One region of the Rossellomorea sp. DA94 genome, then DNA from elsewhere that is predicted to be linked to it. Evidence: predicted binding sites of a transcription regulator. Region 1 holds the regulator's gene; each other region holds the start of a gene.
What was found. The regulator CtsR, encoded in region 1, represses protease genes until heat stress. The targets are predictions, from matches to a motif close to ATGGTCAATAAAGGTCAAACA.

Region 2: the regulator CtsR is predicted to act here: its motif matches at 1,681-1,701, upstream of clpP (ATP-dependent Clp endopeptidase proteolytic subunit ClpP).
Region 3: the regulator CtsR is predicted to act here: its motif matches at 1,642-1,662, upstream of P8596_RS06800 (ATP-dependent Clp protease ATP-binding subunit).
Region 4: the regulator CtsR is predicted to act here: its motif matches at 1,373-1,393, upstream of clpB (ATP-dependent chaperone ClpB).

What each region holds. Positions count from the first base shown of each region.
Region 1 is NZ_CP122397.1:105,130-108,643, reverse strand. Features, by position in the region: gene clpC (ATP-dependent protease ATP-binding subunit ClpC) at 1-84, opposite strand, end outside; gene mcsB (protein-arginine kinase McsB) at 86-1,168, opposite strand; gene mcsA (protein-arginine kinase activator protein McsA) at 1,165-1,713, opposite strand; gene P8596_RS00565 (CtsR family transcriptional regulator) at 1,734-2,195, opposite strand; rRNA gene rrf (5S ribosomal RNA) at 2,505-2,621, opposite strand; rRNA gene P8596_RS00555 (23S ribosomal RNA) at 2,724-3,514, opposite strand, start outside.
Region 2 is NZ_CP122397.1:4,006,362-4,009,875, forward strand. Features, by position in the region: gene P8596_RS20845 (3'-5' exonuclease) at 275-874, opposite strand; tRNA gene P8596_RS20850 (tRNA-Arg) at 1,116-1,187, opposite strand; gene clpP (ATP-dependent Clp endopeptidase proteolytic subunit ClpP) at 1,773-2,369, shown strand; gene P8596_RS20860 (ATP-binding protein) at 2,420-3,514, opposite strand, start outside.
Region 3 is NZ_CP122397.1:1,293,542-1,297,055, reverse strand. Features, by position in the region: gene P8596_RS06800 (ATP-dependent Clp protease ATP-binding subunit) at 1-1,553, opposite strand, end outside; gene P8596_RS06795 (hypothetical protein) at 1,848-2,276, opposite strand; gene P8596_RS06790 (catalase) at 2,701-3,514, opposite strand, start outside.
Region 4 is NZ_CP122397.1:1,588,038-1,591,551, forward strand. Features, by position in the region: gene P8596_RS08335 (Crp/Fnr family transcriptional regulator) at 1-32, opposite strand, end outside; gene P8596_RS08340 (undecaprenyl-diphosphate phosphatase) at 104-913, opposite strand; gene P8596_RS08345 (YjzC family protein) at 1,108-1,287, shown strand; gene clpB (ATP-dependent chaperone ClpB) at 1,409-3,514, shown strand, end outside.

The DNA of each region.
Region 1 (3,514 bases):
ATTACTGTGCGACAAACGAATCGCTTCTTCTTGAGCTAATGCCAATACTTTTTGGGCTCTTTCTGTAAATCGACCAAACATCATATTATTTTTCCTCCTCACATGTATCTTTATCTAACTTAATTCGCTCCCGAATCAAAGAAGACCTTCTTATATCTCGTTCATTTGGTCTCAGTGGACCTCCAGAATATTGTTGTAAAAAACCAGGTTGGGTTAAAATCATTAGTTCATTCAATATATTCTTAGATATCACTTTGATGTATCCTAAATCAATTCCAAGCCTGACATCCGATAAACATTTCGCAGCTTCCTTGGACTCAATGATCCTGCTGTGCTCCAGCACCCCTAGAGAACGGAAGATCCTATCCTCTAATTGTATGTTTGACGTTTGAACTAATGCGTCCCTTGCCGATTGCTCTTTTTCAATGATCTGCTTCACAACGCTTAACAAATCTTCTACGATATCTTCTTCCGACTTACCAAGTGTCGTTTGATTGGAGATTTGAAAGATGTTCCCCAGCGCTTCGCTGCCTTCTCCGTAAATCCCTCTCACCACTAACCCCAGTTGATTGATGGCGGGAATGATACGGTTTAACTGCTGCGTCAACACCAGTCCCGGCAAATGCATCATGACGGAAGCCCTGAGACCCGTCCCCACGTTGGTAGGACAAGTCGTTAAGTAGCCATGCTTCTCATCAAACGCAAAGTCAAATTCACTTTCAAACCAATCGTCGATCTGATTGGCTTTCTGTAAAGCTTCCTTCAATTGCAGACCTGGATATAAACACTGTATTCGAATATGGTCTTCTTCGTTTACCATTATGCTAATATCTTCCTCACTTGATAAAAGGACAGCTCCATAATTCGTTTCCTCTGCCAAATTCGGACTTATAAGGTGTTTCTCCATTAATACCCTCTTTTGGAGAGGCTGAATCTCACTTGTAGGTAAAAATTCTAATTCTCCTAAATTCTTCGGGTATGATGTGAGCTTCTCCCTTACCCGATCCACGATTTCCCTGGCTTCCTCTGAAGAATAAAGTGTGGAAAAACGGAAGTCTGTCAGATTCCTCGCAAGCCTTACCCTGGAGCTGAGGACAATATCCGAATTCGGTCCCTCTTCACTCATCCAGGAACTGACGGCATTACTCAAGAACTTCTCAAGACTCATTCTTTATCGCCTCCCTCTTTCTTTATCTCCTTTTCCAGGGAGCGGATTTCGTCTCGGATCTCGGCTGCTTTCTCAAACTCTTCATCCGCAATCATAGCTTGCAATTCAGACTTCAACTGTAAAACCTTCTTTTTCACATGGATGGCTCCGCCCATACGCTCCGGAACCTTTCCATGATGCTCGACATTGCCATTATGAACACGCTTTAATAATGGAGTGAGTTCATCTTTAAACGTCTCATAACAATGGGCACAGCCGAAGCGTCCCACATTAATGAACTGATGAATCGTCATTTTACATTTTTCACACTGCAAAACTTCTGTCTTAGGAATCTCGGTTTCCTTTGCCTGCTTAAATGCAGGAGCTATATTAAGAAGACCTGCCAATAAATTGTTCACTGAAAAGCCGGGAGAAGAATCAAACATAAACATCTCACCCTTATCCTGAGCGCATTGCTCACATAAGTGAACCTCTGTCTTTTCCCCGTTTACCACCTTGGTAAAATGAAGGGTCGCAGGTCTTTCATTACACTCTTGACAAACCATCCCATTCACCTCTTTAACCCTTACTCATACTTCAATGTATCCAGCATGGCTCTAAGCATTCTTCCTCTCAGGATATCCCGTTCCGGTAATTCGACCATGATGACCGATCGATCCATCACACTCAGCATGATCTTGGCTTCTCTTTCGGAAATGATCTCTTCTTCCACTAACCGAAAAACAATATCAGCTGCCGTATTCTGACTGATCGTTTGTGTAATCAATGCCACTAACTGGTCGATCAAGTGAACCTGATCGTGGGCCTTCACCTTCATGATCCGGATGTATCCACCGCCGCCACGTTTGCTTTCTACTACATACCCTCGTTCTACAGTAAAGCGGGTATTAATCACATAATTAATTTGAGAAGGAACACATTGAAACTTATCAGCAATCTCGCTTCTTTTAATCTCGACTATCTCACTTTCACTCAGTTCTAACACATTCTTTAAATAATTTTCAATGATGTCGGATATGTTCCTCATCAAACCTCCTCCTCATTTTGACTTTGACTATATTTGACTATAATTATACAACCGCGTTTTAAACTTTGCAATTATGAAGTTTGACCTTAGAAGTTTTCCTGTTTAAGGAAGGTTTTAAACGTGTGAATATGAGATTGTTGGATAGAAATTTGGAAATGGGGCACAGCGTAGGTGAGAAGTATTAGGATGTGGTGCCGTGGTGAGTGGGTTTAAGCGGAGGATGGATACGTAAAACACTTATGTTCTTTGAACAAATTTAATTAAAACCAAAAAAAGAGTAACTCCTAAGAGCTACTCTTTTTCCTATTTGCCTGGCGACGTCCTACTCTCACAGGGGGAGATCCCCCAACTACCATCGGCGCTGAAGAGCTTAACTTCCGTGTTCGGCATGGGAACGGGTGTGACCTCTTCGCCATTATCACCAGACGAATATTCAATTGAAGGGTTGTTCCTTCAAAACTAGATAAAGAATTGATGTCAAGAAAGCCGAATACCGACCAATTGTTGTTCATATAAATATGACTCTTTGTGGTTAAGTCCTCGATCGATTAGTATCAGTCAACTCCACATGTCGCCATGCTTCCATCTCTGACCTATCTACCTAGTCATCTTCTAGGGATCTTACTCACTTACGTGATGGGAAATCTCATCTCGAGGGGGGCTTCATGCTTAGATGCTTTCAGCACTTATCCCTTCCGCACATAGCTACCCAGCGATGCCTTTGGCAAGACAACTGGTACACCAGCGGTGCGTCCATCCCGGTCCTCTCGTACTAAGGACAGCTCCTCTCAAATTTCCTGCGCCCACGACGGATAGGGACCGAACTGTCTCACGACGTTCTGAACCCAGCTCGCGTACCGCTTTAATGGGCGAACAGCCCAACCCTTGGGACCGACTACAGCCCCAGGATGCGATGAGCCGACATCGAGGTGCCAAACCTCCCCGTCGATGTGGACTCTTGGGGGAGATAAGCCTGTTATCCCCGGGGTAGCTTTTATCCGTTGAGCGATGGCCCTTCCATGCGGAACCACCGGATCACTAAGCCCGACTTTCGTCCCTGCTCGACTTGTAGGTCTCGCAGTCAAGCTCCCTTGTGCCTTTACACTCTGCGAATGATTTCCAACCATTCTGAGGGAACCTTTGGGCGCCTCCGTTACTCTTTAGGAGGCGACCGCCCCAGTCAAACTGCCCACCTGACACTGTCTCCCACCCCGATAAGGGGCGCGGGTTAGAATTTCAATACAGCCAGGGTAGTATCCCACCGATGCCTCCACCGAAGCTGGCGCTCCGGTTTCCAAGGCTCCTACCTATCCTGTACA
Region 2 (3,514 bases), 730 kb from region 1:
TATATGAGTGTTTTCTTCAAAACTTTCCGGAGAGAGTAGTGGTTGATTTCCGCTGCAGGTGCTCGCTTTCCGCGGGGCGTGAGTTAAGCCTCCTCGGGCTTTGCCCTGTGGGGTCTCAACTTTCACGCGTTTCCCGCAGGAGTCGAGCACCTTCCGCTACAATCAACATAGCATGTGTGTACCCATCCATCACAGCACCATTCTTTTTTATAATTAATAGAATGAATAGGCAGCCACGGAGAATGCCTCAATTGAACATCACTATAAAGTTGAGTTATTTAGCAGATTTACTTACTAATGAAGAGCGATAGATGCCTTCGGATATTTCTCCCGGTTTGATTCGAGTCTTATGGTAGAGGGAATCAAAGTCTGTAATCTTGTACTCTTCTGCTAGTTTTAGCATTATTTGAGCACATGCTTTAGCATCATCTGCAGCATGGTGGTGGTTATCTAATTCGATTCCAAAATAAGTGCAAAGAGAGGAAAGCTGATAGGCAGGAAGACCCTTCACCATTTTTCTGGACATTTGATAGGTGCAGAGAAATTGGTTGTACACAGGCTTCATTTCATAACGAGCTAAATTATCCCTCAAAGCGTAACCATCGAAGGAAAGATTATGAGCAATCATCAACTTATTCTCTATTTTGTCCTTGATAGAATGATAGAAAGCATCGAACGTCATCGCACCTTTAACATCTTGTGGTGTAATTCCATGGATTTTGATATTAAAATGATCAAATTTTTCTTCTGGATCGATTAATTGGTAAATGGAATCCACAATTTCTCCATTTTCTACAAATACCATTCCGACTGAGCATATACTGTGTCTTGCACGATTAGCCGTTTCAAAGTCAAAAGCTACAAAATCTTTCATTCTAATCCACCATCCCGGTTTTAAATTTTTCTTCTTTGCTATCTCTAACTTTCTGATGCAAGGCGAAATCTTCTTGCCACTTTCCTATGTATCTCATTCAAAACTGATCCGGCACTTCTTCAAAACAGGTATATTATATGATTATACAATACACTACAATACCCTTAATCTCAGGAACGAAAAAAGGTGCTTCCACAAATTAAAAACTTGTGGAAACACCTTCATATCTCTCTTTCAACTACGCCCTCGGAGGGAATCGAACCCCCATTTTAAGAACCGGAATCTTACGTGCTATCCGTTGCACCACGAGGGCAAGAAATGAATAACCGTCACGAATATATATTATAAGCCAGATATTACTTGTTTGCAATAGATATTATCGTATATGTCTTTTTTAGCTTCATCATTAATATCATTTAAAAGTGGTGTGGGGATTTCTTTACAGAAAAGCTTAAATTCATTTTGGGTCTGTTTATCTTTATCTATCCTAATACAGAACCACAGAGTGGATTGAAGCGGAAGGCACTTGACTCCTGCGGGAAAAGCGGGAAAGTTGAGACCCCACAGGGCAGCGCCCGAGGAGGCTCAACTCACGCCCCGCGGAAAGCAAGTGCCTGCAGCGAAAAGGAACGGTCATTATTTTCACCTTATGCTCCTTTTAGAGTAGAATCCCTTTTAATCATGTTAATTATGGAACTTACCCCAGCTGTCAACCATAAACTTTACAAACACCCGCCCGTTTAAAAAAGGTATGAATGGGTATCATGTAGAAAGGATTTATATACAGGGTAAATAAGGAAGCATTAAGTTTGACCTTTATTGACCATGGGTGTATGATAACAGTACAAAGTGAATAAGTAACTCTAAAAAAATAAAAGATATCTAAGGAGGAACGAGGATGAATTTAATTCCTACAGTTATTGAACAAACAAACCGCGGTGAGCGTGCATATGACATTTATTCACGTTTATTGAAAGACCGGGTCATCATGCTTGGAAGCGGCATTGACGACAATGTGGCGAACTCCATTGTAGCACAGCTTCTTTTCCTTGAATCTGAAAACCCGGAGAAGGATATCTCAATCTACATAAACTCTCCTGGCGGAAGCATCACGGCAGGTATGGCTATTTACGATACAATCCAATACATCAAGCCTGATGTGCAAACAATCTGTATCGGTATGGCGGCTTCAATGGGTGCGTTCCTTCTTGCAGCAGGTGCAAAAGGCAAGCGTTTAGCCCTTCCTAACGCTGAAGTGATGATTCACCAACCACTTGGTGGTGCTCAAGGTCAGGCGACGGAAATTGAAATCGCTGCAAAGCGTATTCTATTCCTTCGTGAAAAATTGAATCAAATCCTTGCTGATCGCACTGGTCAACCTCTTGAAGTGATTTCAAAAGATACGGACCGCGATAACTTCATGACAGCTGAAAGAGCGCTTGAATACGGATTGATCGACCGCATCATCACTCGTAACGAAATGGATAATAAATAAGTATACAAAACCCCCTTCACGGACTCCGTGAAGGGGGTTTTTTGTTCATTCTATTTCAGTCGTTTTTCCTCAACCGGCACCAAAATTTCACCGTTCATCCCTTTTTTCAACAGCAGATGTAAAATCGTTTTAGACAGCCTGCTGGGATGATAGGGTTTGACTAAATAATCATTGGCTCCAAGCGTGAGCCCTTTTTCTTTTTCATCCAGCGCGGAAGAAATGATGATGGGTATTTGGGCAAGTTCGTGGTCCGATTTCATTTTCTCAAGTACATCCCATCCCGACATGCTTCCTTCAAGCATAATGTCGAGAACAACGGCATCGGGTTTCTCTTCCTGCATGTTGGTTAAAGCTTCACCACCTGAAGCTTTATGCAACACCTTGAACCCACTGTCGGAAAGTTCGGCTTTGAGCAAGGATGCAAGATTGATATCATCTTCAATGACAACGATGTTCATCCCGTCACCGCATTGTTCATCTTCTTTGAAGGTTTCGATGGTCACGATCGGCAGCCGCACGGTGAATAGACTCCCTTTCCCCTCTTCTGAAGAAACGGTGATGTTTCCTTCATGGGTTTCAATGATTTCCTTCACGATCGTCAGCCCCAATCCAGTACCACCGATTCTCCTCTGATCGGAGTTGTCGACCCGGTAGAACTTGGTGAAGAGATTTGGAATTGCGTCCTGTGGTATACCGAGGCCCTCATCCCGGATATCGATGAGAATGCTCTCCTCTCCTTCGCGGAATCGGATGGTTATGGTACCCCCATCAGGAGAATATTTGATGGCATTGCTGATAAGATTGGTGAATGCCTGTGACAACTTATCCCGGTCCCCAAGGACGATCGTGCAGTCCGTCTCCCTTGCGATATTGAAAGAGTGATGGGGCGCATTGACCCTTTGGGTATCGATCACCTGTTGAATGAGCGGGACGACATCTTCGAATTTTTTATCGAAAGTCTGGCGTCCGGACTCCATGCGCTGCACATCCAGGAAGTCGTTGATAAGGGATGTTAACCGCTTTGCTTCCTGATAGATCGTCGTTAAGTATTTCTTCGTCCGTTCAGGCTTTAAGTCTTTTGTCAGCATCAGTTCCGTAAATCCAAGCACGCTTGATAGAGGGGTCCGAAGTTCATGGCTGACGGT
Region 3 (3,514 bases), 1.2 Mb from region 1:
TCCGTCAGTTGTCCGGATTCTTCATGACCCACATAGCCAGGAGGGGATCCGATCAGTTTAGACACAGAGTGTTTCTCCATATACTCACTCATATCCAAACGAAGCATGGAATCTTTAGATCCAAACAACTCTTCTGCCAATGTCTTCGTTAATTCTGTTTTCCCTACACCCGTCGGTCCCACAAATAGGAATGTTCCGATTGGACGGTGCTTCGCTTTCAAGCCTGCCCGGCTGCGTCGGATGGCTTTCGCCACTTTTTTCACGGCTTCATCCTGTCCGATCACTTTATGGGCAAGGTTTTCTTCAAGGGATTTCATCCGCTTACGGTCATCACTTTGAAGCTTTCCTACAGGGATGCCTGTTTTGGTTTCAATGATCGCCTGGATCAAGTCCTTTTCTACAAGTGCCTTTGAATCAGATGATTCCCGGCCAAGCTGTTTCTCCAAGGACGCTTCCTCATCCCTTAGGATCGCTGCCTGCTCATAGTTTTCTTCTTTCGTTGCCTGCTCTTTCTTTACTTTTACTTCATGTAATTTTTTGTGAAGGGCCGTTTTATTCTTGCCTTCAGATAGAAGGTTCACTTTTGAACCTGCCTCATCCATCAGATCAATCGCTTTATCCGGCAGGAATCGGTCCTGTATATAACGGTGTGACAATTTCACACATGCCTCGATGCTTTCGTCTGTGAATTCCACCCCATGATAGTCTTCATAGCGGGTTTTTAAACCCTTAAGAATTTCAATGGATTCTTCCGGTGTAGGCTCATTGACCATGACAGGCTGGAAACGACGTTCGAGTGCCGCATCTTTTTCGATTTGACGGTACTCTTTAAGGGTTGTCGCCCCAATTACCTGCAGTTCACCGCGAGCAAGCGCAGGTTTTAGGATATTCCCTGCATCCATGGATCCTTCTGCAGAACCTGCTCCCACCAATTGATGGATCTCATCGATGAATAGCATGACGTTCTCTCGACTCTGCAATTCGTTAATGATGGCTTTCAACCGTTCCTCGAATGATCCCCGTACACCTGTACCTGCTGTCAAGGAAGCAACATCCATCACATATACTTCTTTGTTTAATAATTTTGACGGCACATCTCCTGCTACGATTTTACGTGCCAATCCTTCCGCAATGGCCGTTTTCCCGACGCCGGGCTCACCAATCAGTACCGGATTGTTTTTATTGCGGCGGTTCAGAATTTCAATCACACGATCCACTTCTTTGTCACGACCGATAACCGGATCGATCAAGCCGGCTTTAGCTGCTCCAGTGACATTACGCCCGAACTGGTCGAGGATGCCGTTTCCGCCATTCCCCTCTTTCGCTTGAGCTGATGAAGATGGCTGATGCTGGCTTTGGAATCCATGGTCGGGACTTCCGCCCATGCTCATACCTTTGAATAATTCATCAAACGGGAAACCTCCGTGAATGCCAGAAGGGGTTTGCTGCTTTTGAAAGCAAGCAGAACACATTTTCATACTGGATTTCTTACCATTCAGTTGCGTATGGACTTCAACTGTTGCTTGATTATGATGACATACTTGGCATTTCATGAACATGACCTCCTGTTGTCTTCTTATATATTAAGTGGTTTGTTAGTTGGTTTATGGGTAAGGTCATACTATAATTTGACTATGTTTGACTTTGACTTTTCTTGACCTTATAAACATAGTATACTTTGACCTTTTTTGACTTTCAACATTTTTGCTTATGGGAATTTTTTCTTGGATTCTACTTTCCCGTTGATTGAAGAGTATAATAGGGTGGAATAGAGAAATCAACTAATTGATTTATGGATATTCCACTCCTGAAATACACAAAAAAAGCCGGCATGTCCGCCGACTCTATTAATACCAATGCTCCCATTTGTCTTTGTAGCACTCATGCTTCTTTTTATGGCATGTGCATTTTTTAATTTTCTTCAGTTCGTCCAGAATGTCTTTTAGAAGATCTTTGATATCTTGATCCTTGTCTTTTTTACATTCATCATGCTTGTAGGATTCGGATTGTTTTTTATACATACGCTGATTCACCACCTTTTCAACCATTGGAAGAATATTCATCATATTTGCCATGGCCCCTAAGTTTCCAAGTGAACCTAGTGCATCAAGAGAACTCTTACCTTGAGAACCTAACAGTCCTTTAAGGTGATCCTCATTCAGTAATGAACTTACTTTTTCCTTTGCCGTTTCCAGATCCAGTTTACTCGCATCTTCTTTTGTGTATTGGTTGATTAAATCCATAAGTCCTTCTAGTGGATTATTATTTTCACTCATCGATTTCCCCTCCATCTTTTTGCAAATTTCAATGTAATGGTATTCCTTGAAGACTTGTCTCCAAGGAATGATCAATCTTTAAATCTTAGCTAATGGCACTAACGGCAAGTAGAACCAAAATAGCGATTCCAACAATCAATGCTGCTAGAGGGTTAATTGCAAGTAGTACTAGAAAAGCTACAATTAACAGAACTAATAGCAAGCTGTAAAAGTCAAATTCGTCATGAGAATGACCGGCACCCATCCATAATCACCTCACTTATTCAGTACTTTTAAATCACCTTACATGGCTATCTTATGTATGTATTGGTAGTTTCGAATGATATAAACGTCTATTTTCTAGTAAAAAGGGCTATTTAAACCATAAAAAAATGCTAGACCTAAGAAGCAGGTCTAGCATTTCCCCGTTACTATTCTATTATCCTTACACTAATTCACGATCCCAATGACGATGTGCTGCGATGGCTGCCGTGAATTCCTTGGCGAATGACTTCATGTCATCCCCGGTTACAACACCTGAACCCCTCACACCTGCCTCTTCCAACCAGTGTAAACCTTCATGGGTGGCACCGATCGGTTTAAAGTGAGAATACGCTTCTTTAACAAAGTAGGTGGTATCTTGAGAAAATTTCTTATCTACGTTTTCTCCACCTACAACGTATAGGCTGTCGAATAAGACCGATTCTCCCGTTAAGAATGTATGGTCCACTTCAAGCTCTGTACCGTCATCACCTTTGCGCGTCCCCAGTTTGTCACTGATGATTTCAGGCTGGACCCCTTCTTCTTTAAGAGCAGAGAGGACACGGTTCACTTCTTCTCCTTTAAAGCCATTTCCTACGATGACACCGACTTTCCGGGTAGCCGGCTTCTTTTTCGTATTTTCCTGACTTAAAGCCGGTGAAGATTTCGTTACCTTCGATCCTTCTCCTTCAGGTACTTTTATATTGATCGCTTCCGCAAAACCTTTAGCCAGATCCATACTGACGTTTGCAAACATATCGACGATCTGCTTCTGAATCGATTTGCTTTTCACTTTTCCGAGTTCAAAGCTGAAGGCTTGAATGATATGCTCCTTCTCCGGCTCACTCATGCTGTTCCAGAATAGTGTTGCCTGAGAGAAGTGATCCTTGAAGCTTTCACTTCTTGTACGTACTTTCCTGCCCTCCATCTTTTCCTGATAGTGGGTGTACCCGCCTTCTTCCTGCGAAACGGGGGCCGGTGTATTATGAGCCAGTGAA
Region 4 (3,514 bases), 1.5 Mb from region 1:
ATCTCGGAAGGGAGTTCAATATTCTCACTCATGAGATCACACCGTTTCCATCAAAATGTCTTATTCTAACAAGCTTACCAAAGATACCCGACGGATAGAAGGTTTATGTGAAAATCAGGACGGCTGCTCCGACCGCGACACAATAAATAGCGAAGTATTTCAAGTTCCCTTTTGCCATAATATTCATGAACCACTTCAATGAGAAGTAAGAAGCAATCAGGGAAGCAATGAAGGCAACTGTATATGGAATCGCCATGGAAGCAAGGTTCGGATCACCCATCAAGTCGCTTATCCCAAATACCATGACGCCCACACTGACAGGTATATAAAGAAGGAATGAGAAACGCAAGGCTGTTTCTGCCTTCATACCGCTTGCCATGGCGGCAACGATCGTTGCACCTGAACGACTGATTCCGGGGATGAGGGCAACTGCCTGTGCAAGACCGATGATGATTGCGTCCTTTACATTTAAGTCTCCATCATTTTTTCTTCCTCTCAGGTTACGGATCATCCAAAGGGCGATACCTGTAACGATGAGCGTGATACCTACCGTGATGACAGAAGTAAGATGTTCCTCAATCACATCGCCGAATAATATACCGATCACCCCTGCTGGGATTGTGCCGATCAGTAAGTATATGATGAAATGAAAATCACGTTTTGTTTCGGGTGTTTTCTGCTTGAAATAACCGAGGCCATTTACGATGAGGCGTAAGATGTCTTCCCGGTAAATAATGAGAACAGCGAGTAAAGATGCCGTATTGACCAGAATTTCAAAGGTCAGTGTTGTGTCTTTGATACCAAGGAAATGCTGTGCAAGCAGCAGGTGTCCACTGGATGAGATCGGAATCGGTTCCGTGAACCCTTGAAAAATCCCTAAAAATAAGTATTTCATAATCAAATAAAAATCCATTGTATATCCTCCAAGCTTTTTTTCTCCACATTTTTTAATTTAACACCATTAAGGGAAAGACTGTAAAGCCTTTTTCCGAATGTTAACCGAACCGTAACGGGATTATCATATTTATCCTTCATCTGGCATGCATGAATGGTCACGCTTGTAGAAAAATAGGAAAGAAGCATCGCTTCGAAAAAGGAGGGGTAAGAATGGGACAGTCACGACAATTCAGGGCCGGCGAAAAGGCACCGAACAATGGTGAGTATATAGAAATCGGTGAAACCGGGAGCATGGTAAAGAATCCGCAAAAACTGCGTTTGAAAGCAGGGGACAGGTTTCCTGAGAACTCCAACCATAACCGCCTATGGTCGTATATGAGAAAACCTTAACCATCTGGAACAAGGGTGCCCCGTTCAAGGCAATCCTTGTTCCTTTTTCTTTTCCTTTTCGAATGAAAGGGATATAATGTCATTAAAGGTCAATGAAGGTCAAAATGTGAGGTGGCAGATAATGAATCTTGATAGCATGACCCACAGCATTCAGGAAGGGTTGGCTACCGCTGGTCAATTGGCTGCTGAAAAGCTACATACAGATATAAGTGCGCTGCATTTGTGGAAGTCGCTGCTAGGGTCGGAAGAGAGTTTCCTTCGCACCATATATGAACGGGCGGGGGTAACCATTCAGTCTTTGACGGAATGGATCGATGAGAAGATAGATGACATCCCTTCAGTAGAGGGGGAAGGAATCCAATATGGACAGTACCTTTCAAGGGATATCCATCAACTTTTCTCTGAAAGTGAGAGTTTAAAACGCAAATGGGAAGACGATTATATTTCCGTCGAGCATCTTGCTCTATCCCTGTGGAAGCAGAAACAGCATCTGATAACGCTGTACTTAATGCAGCAAGGGGTAACAGAAAAGAACGTCAGAGAAATCATTGAAGAGATAAGAGGAGGGAGCAGGGTGACGACACAAAACCCGGAAGTGAAATATGAAGCACTGAAGAAATACGGAAGGGATCTTGTGGCAGATGTGAGGTCAGGCAGAATCGATCCTGTCATCGGAAGAGATAGTGAAATTCGCCACGTCATTCGCATTCTTTCACGGAAAACGAAGAATAATCCCGTCTTGATCGGAGAGCCGGGAGTAGGGAAAACCGCCATTGTGGAAGGTCTGGCACAGAGGATTGTTCGTAAGGACGTACCCGAAGGCTTGAAGGATAAGACGATTTTCGAGCTGGACATGAGCTCTTTAGTCGCTGGAGCGAAATTCAGGGGTGAGTTTGAAGAGCGGCTGAAGGCCGTACTCCAAGAAGTGAAAAAGAGTGAAGGACGCATTCTTCTTTTCATAGATGAACTCCATACGATTGTAGGTGCAGGAAAAACAGAGGGGGCCATGGATGCGGGGAATATCCTGAAGCCGATGCTTGCCAGAGGGGAGCTTCATTGCATCGGGGCAACGACCCTCAATGAATACCGAAAGTATATCGAGAAGGATCCTGCCCTGGAAAGACGATTTCAACAAGTGCTCGTACAGGAACCGAATGTGGAGGATACGATTTCCATCCTGAGAGGGTTGAAGGAACGTTTTGAGATCCATCATGGGGTCAATATTCATGACCGGGCCATCGTAGCTGCATCCAGCCTGTCCGATCGTTATATATCAGACCGCTTCCTCCCTGATAAAGCCATCGACCTGATCGATGAAGCATGTGCGATGATCCGGACGGAAATCGATTCGATGCCATCAGAGCTCGATGAAGTGACACGTAAAGTGATGCAGCTTGAAATCGAGGAAGCGGCGTTGAATAAGGAGAAAGATGCTGCAAGTCTGGAGCGGCTCGGACGTATCCGTGAAGATCTAAGCAATCTGAAGGAAAAAGCGAACACCATGAAATTAAAGTGGCTAAAGGAGAAAGAAAGTATCTCCGTCGTACAGGAGAAGCGGGAAGAGCTGGAGAAACTCAGGCGCCAGCTCGAAGAAGCCGAAAGTGATTATGATTTGAATAAAGCCGCTGAGCTCAGGCACGGACGGATTCCGGCCATGGAGAAAGAACTTGCCGCAGTGGAGCAGGAAATGATGAAAGAAGAGGAAGGGCGCCTGCTTCGTGAAGAAGTGACAGAAGAAGAAGTCGCGAACATTGTGGCGAGATGGACAGGCATTCCGGTCACAAAGCTTGTAGAAGGAGAACGGGAGAAGTTGTTGAAGCTTGATCACATTCTTCATGAACGGGTGATCGGCCAGGATGAAGCGGTACAACTGGTCAGTGATGCCGTCATTCGTGCCAGGGCAGGGATCAAGGATCCGAACAGACCGATTGGTTCCTTTATTTTCTTAGGCCCGACAGGAGTCGGGAAGACAGAGCTTGCGAAGACACTTGCCCAAACGTTATTTGACAGCGAAGAGCAGATGATCCGAATCGATATGTCTGAATATATGGAGAAGCATGCGGTATCCCGTTTGATTGGTGCACCTCCTGGATATGTTGGCTATGAAGAAGGCGGTCAGCTGACGGAAGCGATCAGGCGTAAACCTTATTCAGTCATCTTACTGGATGAAATTGAAAAGGCCCATCCCGAAGTATTCAATATTCTTCTGCAAATGCTTGACGATGGT